Variovorax paradoxus: one gene and its partners. The protein of the gene in region 1 interacts with the protein of each later gene in a pairwise test. Links are inferred from orthologs where the notes say so. Each region holds a gene or a part of one and is shown on either strand. Other genes may lie near its edges.

The links. Proteins that work in one complex are often made in the same cells at the same time.
Region 2: the proteins of rlmB (region 1) and L3V85_RS16990 interact in binary tests that used the Escherichia coli proteins (3 or more experiments, as listed by UniProt). The link is inferred for Variovorax paradoxus from one-to-one orthologs.
Region 3: the proteins of rlmB (region 1) and tsaE interact in binary tests that used the Escherichia coli proteins (3 or more experiments, as listed by UniProt). The link is inferred for Variovorax paradoxus from one-to-one orthologs.

What each region holds. Positions count from the first base shown.
Region 1 is NZ_CP091716.1:4,512,665-4,516,738, reverse strand. Bases 938-3,786 are described here. They hold rlmB (23S rRNA (guanosine(2251)-2'-O)-methyltransferase RlmB), read left to right. Parts: upstream 938-1,913; coding sequence 1,914-2,660; downstream 2,661-3,786. Other genes in these bases: L3V85_RS20950 (NAD(P)/FAD-dependent oxidoreductase), read right to left, coding at 2,668-3,786; L3V85_RS20960 (hypothetical protein), read left to right, coding at 938-1,880. Outside these bases: L3V85_RS20970 (ABC transporter ATP-binding protein), read left to right, coding at 1-347; L3V85_RS20965 (hypothetical protein), read left to right, coding at 416-895; more of L3V85_RS20960, read left to right, coding at 900-937; more of L3V85_RS20950, read right to left, coding at 3,787-3,879; L3V85_RS20945 (hypothetical protein), read right to left, coding at 3,984-4,074. UniProt on the Escherichia coli protein: Specifically methylates the ribose of guanosine 2251 in 23S rRNA.
Region 2 is NZ_CP091716.1:3,655,149-3,659,261, forward strand. What follows is about bases 938-3,825. They hold L3V85_RS16990 (NAD(P)H-hydrate dehydratase), read right to left. Parts: upstream 3,168-3,825; coding sequence 1,707-3,167; downstream 938-1,706. Other genes in these bases: L3V85_RS16985 (SDR family oxidoreductase), read left to right, coding at 938-1,693; L3V85_RS16995 (hypothetical protein), read left to right, coding at 3,209-3,637; L3V85_RS17000 (D-amino acid dehydrogenase), read right to left, coding at 3,627-3,825. In the rest of the region: rnr (ribonuclease R), read left to right, coding at 1-869; more of L3V85_RS16985, read left to right, coding at 929-937; more of L3V85_RS17000, read right to left, coding at 3,826-4,113. UniProt on the Escherichia coli protein: Bifunctional enzyme that catalyzes the epimerization of the S- and R-forms of NAD(P)HX and the dehydration of the S-form of NAD(P)HX at the expense of ADP, which is converted to AMP.
Region 3 is NZ_CP091716.1:3,063,582-3,067,805, reverse strand. What follows is about bases 289-3,287. They hold tsaE (tRNA (adenosine(37)-N6)-threonylcarbamoyltransferase complex ATPase subunit type 1 TsaE), read left to right. Parts: upstream 289-1,534; coding sequence 1,535-2,041; downstream 2,042-3,287. Other genes in these bases: L3V85_RS14215 (N-acetylmuramoyl-L-alanine amidase), read left to right, coding at 2,038-3,287; queG (tRNA epoxyqueuosine(34) reductase QueG), read right to left, coding at 476-1,549; arsC (arsenate reductase (glutaredoxin)), read left to right, coding at 289-479. In the rest of the region: L3V85_RS14235 (glutathione S-transferase family protein), read left to right, coding at 1-50; more of arsC, read left to right, coding at 78-288; more of L3V85_RS14215, read left to right, coding at 3,288-3,528; L3V85_RS14210 (glycine zipper domain-containing protein), read left to right, coding at 3,682-3,969; L3V85_RS14205 (DedA family protein), read right to left, coding at 4,052-4,224. UniProt on the Escherichia coli protein: Required for the formation of a threonylcarbamoyl group on adenosine at position 37 (t(6)A37) in tRNAs that read codons beginning with adenine.

The DNA of each region.
Region 1 (4,074 bases):
AGGATGCCCGCAAGGCCGCCACCGAGATGCTGGGCCGAGTCGGGCTGGGCCAGCGGCTGGGGCACTACCCGAAGGTGCTTTCGGGCGGCGAGCAGCAGCGTGTGGCGCTGGCACGGGCCTTCGTGGTGCAGCCGGCCCTGCTGCTGGCGGACGAGCCCACCGGCAGCCTCGACTTCGCGACCGGCGAGCAGGTCATGAAGCTGATGTTCGATCTGAACCGCGAACTGGGCACTACGCTCGTGCTCGTTACGCACGACCGCGGCATCGCCGACCGGTGCGAACGCCGCATCACCATCGAGGCCGGCCGCGTCGCAGGTAATGAAAAAGCTGCCGTAGCGCCCGGCTGACAAGCGCGGTAAGCTATCAAACGGATAGCAGATATAGATAGCAAATATAACTAGGAGCAAGATCCCCCATGGATGACCTTCCACCGGAGGCCATTGCGGCGCTGCGGCGGGGCAGGCTGATCGAAGCCATCAAGATCGTGCATGACAGCACCGGCATGGATCTCCAGTCGGCCAAGGACGCCGTCGAGCGTTACGCCGCCTGGATGGGGGATCCCGGCCGCCGTTCGCCCGATGTGGCCGCGCAGGACCGCGGCTTCGCGTCGATGCCTTCCACCGCGCTGACCGCGCTGGCGCAGGGCGACAAGATCGAAGCCGTGCGCCTCACGCGCGAAGCCACCGGCCTGAGTCTCGCGGCCGCCAAGCGGCTGGTCGATAACCACGAGCACCCGCCGGTCGGCGCCTTCGGCCACCTGCCGTCCGAAATACCCCGCCGCCCGATGGTCGACGAGCCGGGCCGCGTGCCTGCCGGCGGCTACAACTGGCTGCCGGTGACCGTCATCCTGCTGGCCATGCTGATGGTCTGGCTGTTGTTTGGAAAAGAGCTCTGACCCGATGATCGTTCCCCAGTTCTGGGCCGAAGGCCGCATCCAGGAGCATGTGGCTGGCAAGCAAGTCACGGTGCGTCGTCACGGCTGGTCCGACGACAGCCCGCTGGCCGCGCAGGCGCATGCCGACCAGCGCGCGCGCGAAGCCTTCGACCGCATCGCCGCCGGCGAGCAGCTCGACCGCCGCGAACTCAAGCGCGCCTACAACGGCGCCGACGGCGTGCCGATCCGCGAGGAAATCATCGAGCGGCAGGGCGACACCGTCGTCACGCGCAACGGCTACGGCGCGCGCTGCCTCAACACGCCCGACGTGCTGTTCGTCGACATCGACTTCGAGGAGCCTCTGCGAGGCAGCGTGTTCGGCTTTGCGTTGGTACCGGCCCTGATTGCCGGCGTGGTCGGCGGCTGGGCCGCCAAGACCTGGCTCGGCGGGCTGATCGCGGCCATCGTGGTGTTCGCCGTGGCCTGGGTCATCGGCAAGCGCAAGAAGCGCGGCGAACCCAGCGGCGACCCTTCGCCCGAGAAGCGCGCGGCCGAACGCATCGGGCGCTTCCTGCACCAGCATCCCGACTGGCATCTGCGCATCTACCGCACGCCGGCGGGCTTCCGGGTGCTCGCCATGCACGATGTCTTCAAGCCTTCCGATAACGCCGTGGCCGATTGCTTCCAGCTGCTGGGCGTCGACAAGGTCTACGCGCGCATGTGCCGCAACCAGAACTGCTTTCGTGCCCGCCTGAGCGCCAAGCCGTGGCGCATCGGCATCGGCGAGCCGATGCGGCCCCGGCCCGGCGTCTGGCCTGTGGCGCCCGACAAGCTGCCCGCGCGCGACGCCTGGGTCGCGCGCTACGAAAAAGCCGCCGAAGGCCACGCCGCCTGCCAGTTCCTGGAGGCCGTGGGCAACAGCGCGAGGGTGCATCCGAACGCACTGGCGGTACAGCAACTGCACGACGAGCGCACCCGCGCGACCAGCGGCCTCCCGCTCGCCTGACGGGGTGGTCCCGGGGGTAGGGATAATCGGAGGATGTCTTCCCCTAAAGTGATCTTCGGCTTCCATGCCGTGGGCGTGCGCATCAAGACCGCGCCTAAATCGGTGCTCGAAGTGATGTTCGACGCCAGCCGGCGCGATGCGCGCATGAAACAGTTCATTGCGCGAGCGCAAGAAGCCGGTGTCCGGCTGGTCGAGGCCGACGGCCTGCGGCTGTCCAAGCTCAGCGGCAGCCACGGTCACCAGGGCGTGGTGGCGCGGGTCGAACCTGCCGCGCAAATCCATTCGCTCGACGAATTGCTCGAAGGCCTCGAAGAGGCCGGCACCGTGCCGCTGCTGCTGGTGCTCGACGGCGTGACCGACCCGCACAACCTCGGCGCCTGCCTGCGCGTGGCCGACGGTGCCGGCGCGCATGCGGTCATCGCGCCCAAGGACCATGCGGCGGGCATCAACGCCACCGTGGCCAAGGTGGCGAGCGGCGCTGCCGAGACGGTGCCGTACTTCATGGTGACCAACCTCGCGCGCACGCTCAACGAACTCAAGGAGCGCAGCATCTGGTGCGTGGGCACCAGCGACGATGCGCCGGGCACTATCTACCAGAGCGACTTCAAGCGCCCGCTGGCGCTGGTGCTGGGCGCCGAGGGCGAGGGCATGCGCCAGCTCACGCGCAAGACCTGCGACGAGCTCGTGAGCATCCCGATGGCCGGTGCCGTCGAGAGCCTGAACGTCTCGGTGGCCAGCGGCGTGTGCCTTTACGAGGCGATGCGCCAGCGCGGCGCCTGAGCGGCGTCTATGGCGAGGGCAGGGGCGGCGTCCCGCCCTTGCGGTGAAAGTAGATCAGCTCCGCCACGCGCCGCATCTGCGGCGTGCCCAGCAGGTGGTTGAACATCCAGTCGCTCTGGAAATTGTCGAAGGCCCAGCGCAGCGTGCGCTTGAGCAGGAAGCTCGGGTAGCTGCGCACGAACCAGGTGGCCGGGTCATCGGCCTCCCTGCGCACGAAGCGCGCCACCGCCTCGCCAGCGCGCTCACCGTGCTGCAGCGCGGTGTGGATGCCGCCCGCGGTCACCGGCGACACCATGCCCGCGGCGTCGCCCACCAGCAGCGCTCGTTCCCGCGCAACCCTCGGCAGCACGCCGCCGCAGGGGATCATGCCGGCGCGCACCGCGACGGGCGCCGAGTCGCCCGGTGTCACGACCGATGCGATCTTGCGCAGCAGCGGGTCCAGCCGCAGTGCATGCGCGTCGCCTGGAACCACGCGGCGCGCCAGTCCGATCTGGCTCACGCCCACACCGTCCAGCGCCCAGCCGATGTAGCCGGGGGCCAGCTTGCGGTCGATGAAGCAGTGCAGCAGGTCGGGCGCCATGCGCGCGCCCTGGTATTCATGCTCCACGCCGAACAGGAAGCGCGTGTTGCGCGACAGGCCCAGCGCCTTGGCTACACGCGAATGCGGCCCGTCCGCGCCCACGAGGTAGGTGGCCGTGATGCAGGGTCCGTGGGTGACGGGCACTTCCCAGCGCCCGTTGATCCACAGTGCTTGCTCGAACAGCGTGCCCAGCCTCACATCGACACCGCAGGCCCGTGCCGAATCCACCATCCAGTCGAGCAGCGCGGGCGCGTCGGTGGCCCAGAACCAGTAGCCCGGTGCATGCAGGTCCACATGCCGCATGTTGGGCGCATAGAGCCGCACCCCCTCGATACGGCGTACCAGCGCGGGTGGCACTTCGGCGAGCCACGGCACGCTGTCGACCGCGTCCTTCACGATGATGCCGGTGGTGTGGAGCTTGGCGCCGGCGCTGGCCTTCTTCTCTAACACCATCACGCTGAGCCCCGCGAGGGCCGCGGCTCGGGCGCACGCCAATCCGGCAAAGCTCGCGCCCACGACAAGAAGATCGACCTTGATGCCCGCTGCGCCGCTGCCGGCCGATGGGACCGGCGCCGCGTGCGGCGGTGTGATCAGGGATGAATCGAGGGGAGCGAAGAAACTCGAGGAAGAAGATGACATGGGCTGGCTGTGTTCGATGCGCACCGCGGTCTGCGGTGCGCATGCGAAGTTAGCCAGCCCCTGTGCGCGCGGCGTGAAGCCTGTGTGAACTCAGGACGGGTAACTCAGGACGGGTCTTTGCCGCGCGTGCGGCCGACAGCGCTGAAGATGCCGATCCCGAGCAGGATCGTCGCCCCGATGCCGATGTAGAGCGTG
Region 2 (4,113 bases), 860 kb from region 1 along the record:
TGCAGCAGGCGATCTACACGCCGATCAACAGCGGCCACTTCGGGCTGGCTTACGAGGCCTACACGCACTTCACGAGCCCGATCCGGCGTTATCCGGACCTGCTGGTGCACCGCGTGATCAAGGCCATCCTGGGCAAGACGCGCTACCAGCTGCCGATGCTGCCGACGCCGGGCGAGGCGCATGCCAAGCTGGCGAAGCGGCTCGCGTCGCGCGTGAAGGCGCCGACCAACAAGCCGCAGAAGGCGACCGTCGCTCCCAGCAAGGAAGTGCTGGCATGGGAAGCCGCGGGCCTGCATTGCAGTGCCAACGAACGCCGCGCCGATGAAGCCAGCCGCGACGTCGAGGCCTGGCTCAAGTGCAAGTACATGCGCGAGCACCTCGGCGAGGAGTACGGCGGCGTGGTCACTGCGGCCACGACATTCGGCATCTTCGTCACGCTCGACGCGATGTACGTCGAAGGGCTGGTGCACATCACCGAACTCGGCGGCGAGTACTTCAAGTTCGACGAGATGCGCCAGGAACTGCGCGGCGAGCGCACCGGCATCCGCTACGCCATCGGCACGCGGGTGCGGGTGCAGGTGAGCCGCGTCGACCTGGACGGCCGCAAGATCGACTTCCGCCTCGTGCGCGAAGGCGAGGAGCTCATGGCGCGCGCCATGAAGGACAAGGGCGCGGCATCATCCGGCGTGCCGGTCAAGGCATCGGCCAAGCGCGGCACGCGCCACAAGGCGGCGGAAGCCGGCGGCGGCGAGCCGCGCGGAGAGCGAGGCACCTCGGCCTCCGCGGGGCCGCAATCGGCGATGCAGGCTTTCAAGTCGGCGGTCAAGAAGGCCGCCAACAAGATGAAGGGGCGCAAGCCGCGCCGCTGATGGCTTTGCCCGAATTAATCGAACCATCGACAACCTCAACAAAGAAAGAGACAGACAGCATGAGCGCTGAAGACAACAAGGGCCGCATCGCCATCGTCACGGGGGCGGGCTCCGGTATCGGCCGCGCCGCGGCGCTGGCGCTGTTGGGCGACGGCTGGAGCGTGGCACTGGCCGGGCGCCGGCTGGAGCCGCTGGAGCAGGTCGCCGAGGAGTCTGGCGCCGGTGCGCGCGCCTTCGCGGTGCCCACCGACGTCGCCAAGGCCGATTCGGTGCAGGCCTTGTTCGCCGCCACGGTCGAGCGCTTCGGCCGTGTCGACCTGCTGTTCAACAACGCTGGCGTGGGCAACCCGCCGGGCCCGTTCGAGGACTGGACGCCTGAGCAGTGGCAGGGCGTGGTCGACATCAACCTGACGGGCATGTTCTTCTGCATCCAGCAGGCGTTCCGCACGATGAAGGCGCAGACGCCGCGCGGCGGCCGGATCATCAACAACGGCTCCATCTCGGCCACCGCGCCGCGTCCCAATTCGGCGGCCTACACGTCCACCAAGCATGCGGTCGAAGGGCTCACCAAGACGGCATCGCTGGACGGGCGCAAGTACGACATCGCGGTGGGGCAGGTCGACGTGGGCAATGCGATGACCGAACTGGCCGCGCGCATGGCCAAGGGCGTACCGCAAGCCAATGGCGAGCTGGCGATCGAGCCGCTGATCGACGTGAAGATCGTCGGCCAGTCGGTGCTCTACATGGCCAACCTGCCGCTGGAAGCGAACGTGCTGTTCCACACCATCATGGCGACGAAGATGCCCTTCGTCGGGCGCGGCTAGGAAAAGAGCCGCGTCAGACCGGCGCGCGACGGGCCAGCGTGCCGGCCGTGAGCGGGGTCGCATCTGCCGGCCAGGTGTCGGCAATGTGGCCGTGCTGCCAGACGGCTTCCGAGGCTGCCTCTAAGACAGGGCGACCGGCGGCCAGCGCGGCGCCGATCATGCCGGCGAGCACGTCTCCGGTGCCGGCTGTGGCGAGGCGGGCGTTGCCTGTCAGGTTGATGACCGGGGGCGTTCCGTCCGCATCCGAAATCACTGTTCCGGAGCCTTTGAGCACGGCAACGACGCCGAAGCGCGATGCAAGCTGACGGGCCGATGCAAGCCGGTCGGCCTGGATGTCGGCGGCCGTGCAACCAAGCAGGCGCGCCGCTTCGAGCGGATGCGGTGTGATCACCGTGGGCAATCCGTCTTTTCCGCGCGATGCGAGCTGCGCCTGGAGCGCGCTGTCGGCCGCGATGGCGTTGAGTGCGTCCGCATCGAGCACCAATGCGGCGGCTGTCGTCACCACGCGCGGCAGCAGTTCGTGCACGGCTTCGCCACCGCCACAGCCGCAGACGACGGTCATGCCCGAGAGGTCGAGCGAGCGGGCGTCGCGCAGCATCAGTTCAGTCTGCGAGGTGTCGACGACGGCCGCGTCGGGGTCGAGCAAGCCGACGAACACCCGTCCCGCGCCTGCGTGCAGCGCGGCCGAGCCGGCCAGCAATGCCGCGCCGGCCATGCCGGATGCGCCTCCGATCACCGCAACGTCGCCGTAGCTGCCTTTGTGTGACGCATGTGCGCGCGGCTGTGCCTTTGGCGTGCCGGTGAGTCGGGCGGCTGGCCTGTCGGTGATGTGGCCGCAGCCGAGATCGTCGAACCATGTAGTGCCTGCTGCATCGCGCCCCTGTGCGGTGAAGAGGCCTGGCTTCAGCGTGAGAAAGGTGATGCAGTGGCGCGCGGACGTGATCGCGCTGGCGGCGTCCTTCGGCAGCACGCCGGTATCCGCATTCAGTCCTGACGGCACGTCGACGCTGAGCACCGGCTGCGTGCTCCCGTGCATCAGCTGGAGCCATTCAGCCATGGTGCCTTCGGGTGGTCTGGTCGAGCCGATGCCAAGCAGTGCGTCGATGGCCAGTTCGAAGGTGGTCGGCGGGGTCTCCGCAAAGGTGACGCCAGCATCTCGGGCACGCTGCAGCGATGTTTTCGCGTCTGGCGGCAGTCGGCTCTCATCCCCGGCGAACGTGACCACGGGAAAGAACCCTCGATGCCGCAACTGCGCCGCCGCCTCGAAGCCGTCGCCGCCGTTGTTGCCCGGCCCGCATGCCACCCAGATCGTTCGCGCATGCGGCGCAATGGCCATTGCAAGCCGCGCGACCGCGAGGCCGGCGCGCTGCATCAACGCATGGGCGGGCAGGGCGGCTGCCGCAGCCTGCTCGATGCGGCGCGTGGCGGCGATGTCGAACAGATCGGCGGCGGTGGCGGGCGTGATGCGTTGCATCGGTCCATTGTGCCGCCGCACCGGCTCTCTATGATTCGCGGATGAACTTCAAGAGCCTCGCCTGGGTGCTCGTCCTGCTGCTGGCGGGGCTGGTATTTTTCCTGGGTGCGACCGTTGCCTGGATCGCCGGACTGGCATGGGTGCTGGCGCTGCTGGGCGCTGTGTGGGGTGTGTTTCTATTGGCCCAGCTGAAACGCTGGGTGCCGCTGAGGGATGTGGCCTGGGCCGCCAACATGGGCGTCGGCGTCAGCGTGATCCGCTGGTTCGATCTGCCGGCGGACACCGTTTCGGGCCTGGCGCGCTTCGCGCTGCTTGGCGCCGCTGCGATTTGCCTGATTTTCTTCGCGCTGATCGGCCCCGGCCTTCTGGGGTGGATTGCCGAGCGGCTTCGGCCGCCGCCGGAGCCCGAATTGCCCGTCGAGCAGCCCGCAAGCCCGGAGCGCCTGCGCCGCTGGGATCCTAGAGACTGAGCCGTTCGACGCCGAGCCCTTCGAGGTCGATTCCCGGGTCCTGACCCGCGATCAGGTCGCCCAGCACGCGAGCGCTGCCGCATGACAACGCCCAGCCGCTGGACCCGTGGCCCAGGTTGAGCCACACGCCGGGTATGCCGCTGGCGCCCAGCACTGGCGGCCCGTCGGGGAGCATCGGCCGCGCGCCTTTCCATTGCTGAACGCCCGACTGCAGCGTTGCCGCGCCGGGAAACCAGTCGTGCAGCACTTTGTAGAGCATCTGCACCGAGGCCGGATTCATCGTGTCCAGCGAGCCGCCGATCTCGGCGCTGCCGGCCACGCGCACACGCTGGCCCAGGCGGGAGATCGCGACCTTGTAGCGTTCGTCCATCACCGCGCTGCGCGGCGCATTGAGCGGCTCGCGCACCGGTGCGCTGACCGAGTGGCCGTAGACCGGTGCCATCGGAATGCGCAGTCCCAGCGGGCGCAGCAACGTG
Region 3 (4,224 bases), 1.4 Mb from region 1 along the record:
GGGCCGCGCGCTTTCCGTTCACGCCCGGCTGGGAGACCACGGGAGCGTAGTGCCCTGTTCTTTTCATAATCGACGCCATGACCGCACGCACGCCCACCACCGACTACCCGATGACGATCTACCACAAGCCCAACTGCAGCACGTCGCGCAACGTGCTGCAGTTGATCCGCGAAAGCGGCGTGGAGCCGGAGATCGTTCTCTACCTGGAAACGCCCCCGAGCAAGAAGAAGCTGCGCGAACTGGCCAAGGCCATGGGCCTGGGCGCGCGCGACCTGCTGCGCGCGAAGGAAGCGCCGTATGAAGAGCTCGGCTTGGCCGACGAGAAATTGAGCGACGACCAGCTGTTCGACGCCATCGTGGCACACCCCATCCTGCTGCAGCGGCCCATCGTTGTGTCGCCGCGCGGCACGCTGATGTGCCGGCCGTGGCAGCGCGTGGAAGAGATCCTGCCTGCGAAGAAAAGCCAGGCAGCCAGCTAGGCCGGCGTTTCCTGCTCGAGGCCCCACGCAACGTGCTCGCGCACGAGCTCGCTGGGGTGCTCAGCGCGCGTGGCAAGCGCTTCTTTCGCACCGGCTTCGCCCGCGCGAACCGCATTGCCCAGCGCCACCGCGATGTTGCGCAGCCAGCGCTCATGGCCGATTCGGCGGATCGGGCTGCCCTCTGTGCGGCGCAAAAAGTCGGCCTCGGTCCACGCGAAAAGCTCCGCCAGCGAGCGCCCGGTGAGCCCTTCGCGCGCATCGAAGTCGGGCAGCTCGCTCTTCTTCGCGAACTTGTTCCACGGGCAGATCAGCTGGCAGTCGTCGCAGCCGTAGATGCGGTTGCCCATCAGCGTGCGCAGCTCCAGCGGAATGGCACCGCCGTGCTCGATGGTGAGGTAGGAAATGCAGCGCCGCGCATCGAGCCGCTTCGGCGCGACGATGGCCTGCGTCGGGCACACGTCGATGCATGCGCTGCAGCTGCCGCAATGCGCCGTCACGGGTTCGCTCGGCGGCAGCGCCATGTCGACGTAGATCTCGCCCAGGAAGAACATCGAGCCCGCGTCGCGGTCGAGCACGAGCGTGTGCTTGCCGCGCCAGCCCTGCCCGCTGCGCGAGGCCAGCTCGGCTTCGAGCACCGGGGCGGAGTCGGTGAAGGCGCGGTGCCCGAAGGGCCCGACCTCTTCGGCGATGCGCTCGGCCAGCTTCGCGAGCCGGTTGCGCAGCACCTTGTGATAGTCCCTGCCCCGCGCATAGACCGACACGATGGCTTCGCCGGGCCGCGTGAGGCGGTCGAACTCCGTGGCCTGCCACTCGGGGCCGGTGTCGCGCGGCAGGTAGTTCATGCGCGCGGTGATCACGCTCACCGTGCCCGGCACCAGGTCGGCCGGGCGGGCGCGGCGGGTGCCGTGTGTTTCCATGTATTGCATCTCGCCATGGAACCCATGGGCCAGCCACTGCATCAGACCGTCCTCGGCGCTCGATAAATCGACGCCCGCGATTCCGATTTGGGAGAATCCGAGTTCCCGGGCCAAAGCCTGAATACGAACAACGAGTGGATGGCTGACGATCACTTGCCGATTGTAGAAACGCAAACGAGCACCCGCATCCTGCGCTGGCGCAGCGAAGACGACACCGCCGCTTTCGCGCAGGCGCTCGCCGCATCGCCCGCATTGCGCGACGCCTTCATCGCGCTGCATGGCGACCTCGGTGCCGGCAAGACGACTTTCGTTCGACACCTGCTGCGCGCCCTCGGCATCGCCGGGCGCATCAAGAGCCCCACCTATGCGGTGGTCGAGCCGCACGACGCGCCCGACGGCTTGCAGATCTTCCATTTCGACTTCTATCGCTTCGCCGACCCGCGCGAATGGGACGACGCCGGCTTCCGCGACATCTTCGCGGGACCGGGCCTCAAGCTGGCCGAGTGGCCGGAAAACGCGGCGGGCCGCACACCAATTGCCGACCTCGCTATTAAAATAGAAGCAATGACTGACGACACACGCAGCGTGACCCTCCTCGCGAACACCCCTCGCGGCAGCGATCTGCTGGCGCGCATCGCCGCATGAAGGCGGTCGGCCTGAAACGGCGCGTGCTGCTGCAGGGCGGCAGCATCGCGCTGATGCTCGGCGTGCACCAGATCGCGCGCGGCGCGACCATCCTCGCGGTGCGCGTATGGCCCGCCGCCGACTACACCCGCGTCACCATCGAGTCCGACGCGCGCCTCAATTCGCAGCAGCTCGTGGTGGGCAGCCCGCCGCGGCTCGCGGTGGACATTGAAGGCATCGACCTCAACCCCGAGCTGCGCGAACTGGTCGGCAAAATCAAGCCGGGCGACCCGTACATCAACGGCCTGCGCGTCGGACAGAATGCGCCGAAGGTGGTGCGCATCGTGTTCGACCTGAAGCAGGCCGTGGTGCCGCAGGTGTTCTCGCTCGCACCCGTGGCGGCGTACAAGCACCGGCTGGTGCTCGACCTGTACCCGGAGCAGGCCGTCGACCCGATGGAAGCGCTGATCGCCGAGCGCTTGCGCGACGCGCCCCGCACGCCGCAGCAAGGCGGCAACCCGGCTGTGGCCGGCATCGTGCCCTCGACGCCTACAGCCCCGGCGGGCGACCCGCTGGGCGACCTGATGGCGCAGCAGTCGATGCGGCCCGGCCCGCAGACGCCACCGCCACCCGTGGTGGCCGGCATCGATCGCCCCACTGCGCCAGTGATCGTCGCGCCGCCGCCGCCCGTCGTGGGCACCGCGCCCGTCAGGCCTATTGCGCCCTCGCCTCCGCCGCCGGTGGCCGCCCCGCGCGGCGGCCCCGCCACGGCGAGTCGCACCGACCGCATCATCATCGTGGCGCTCGACCCCGGCCATGGCGGCGAAGACCCGGGCGCCATCGGCCCCAACGGCACGCGCGAGAAAGACATCGTGCTGCAGGTCGCGCACCGGCTGCGCGAGCGCATCAACGCGGGCAGCGTCAACGGCAGCCCGATGCGCGCCTTTCTCACGCGCGATGCCGACTTCTTCGTGCCGCTGGGCGTGCGCGTGCAGAAGGCCCGCCGCGTGCAGGCAGACCTGTTCGTGAGCATCCATGCCGACGCATTCACCACGCCCGCCGCGCGCGGCGCCAGCGTGTTCGCGCTGAGCCAGAGCGGCGCGTCGAGCAGCGCGGCGCGCTGGATGGCCAACAAGGAGAACGAGGCCGACAAGGTCGGCGGCGTCAACGTGGGCGGCCACGAGGCGCAGGTGCAGCGCGCCCTGCTCGACATGAGCACGACCGCGCAGATCAACGACAGCCTCAAGCTCGGCGGCGCGATGCTCGGCGAGATCAAGAACATCGGCGCGCGGCTGCACAAGGGGCAGGTCGAGCAGGCGGGCTTCGCGGTGCTGAAGGCGCCCGACATTCCCAGCGTGCTGGTCGAAACGGCCTTCATCAGCAACCCTGAAGAAGAAGCGAACCTGCGCCGCGTCGACTACCAGGAAAGCCTGGCCGATGCGCTGATGCGCGGCATCCAGCGCTACTTCGCGCAGAACCCGCCGCTGGCGCGCAGCCGCCAGCTCTGAGCCTGCAGCGGCGCGTTTGTAAAGCCAAAGCATGCCCTGCTGTCCCACGCGGGGCGGCCCGTGACACCGCACAGGGAGGCGCGGCAGGCTCCTACACCGGGCTAGAGGGCATTCTGGACATGATGACTCATCACTCCTCGAAAGGTGGACATCATGAACACACGACTCTGGGTCGCAGCAGCGGCAGCCACTTCCGTCATGGCTATCGCCGGTTGCGCAAGCGGTCCCAACCAGAACCTCGGCACCGGCGTGGGTGCGGTAGGCGGCGCGCTGGTGGGTAATGCCATCGGCAAGAGCACCGGTGCGACGCTGGGTGGCGCTGTCATCGGCGGCATCATCGGCAACCAGGTCGGCCGCAATGCCGACGAGCGCAACTACTACAACCAGCAGCGCTACCCGCAAGGCAGCGGCTACTACCCGAGCAACGGCCCGAACTACTGATCTCTTTGATCAGGCAGGCACAGGGATGAAAAAAGCGCGCCCTCTTGGCGCGCTTTTTCATGTCGGGTGAAGGGGCGGAAACTCAGCCTGCGGGCATTTGCGCCGCGCGCGCCTTCTCTGCCTTTGAGGCACGCCACGCACCGTAGATCGCAAGCAGGCCCGGAATGAAGATCAGCGCCCAGATGATCTTGTCGAGATGCTGGCGGACCAGCGGCAGATTGCCGAAGAAGTAGCCGGCCGTGGCGATGCCCAGCA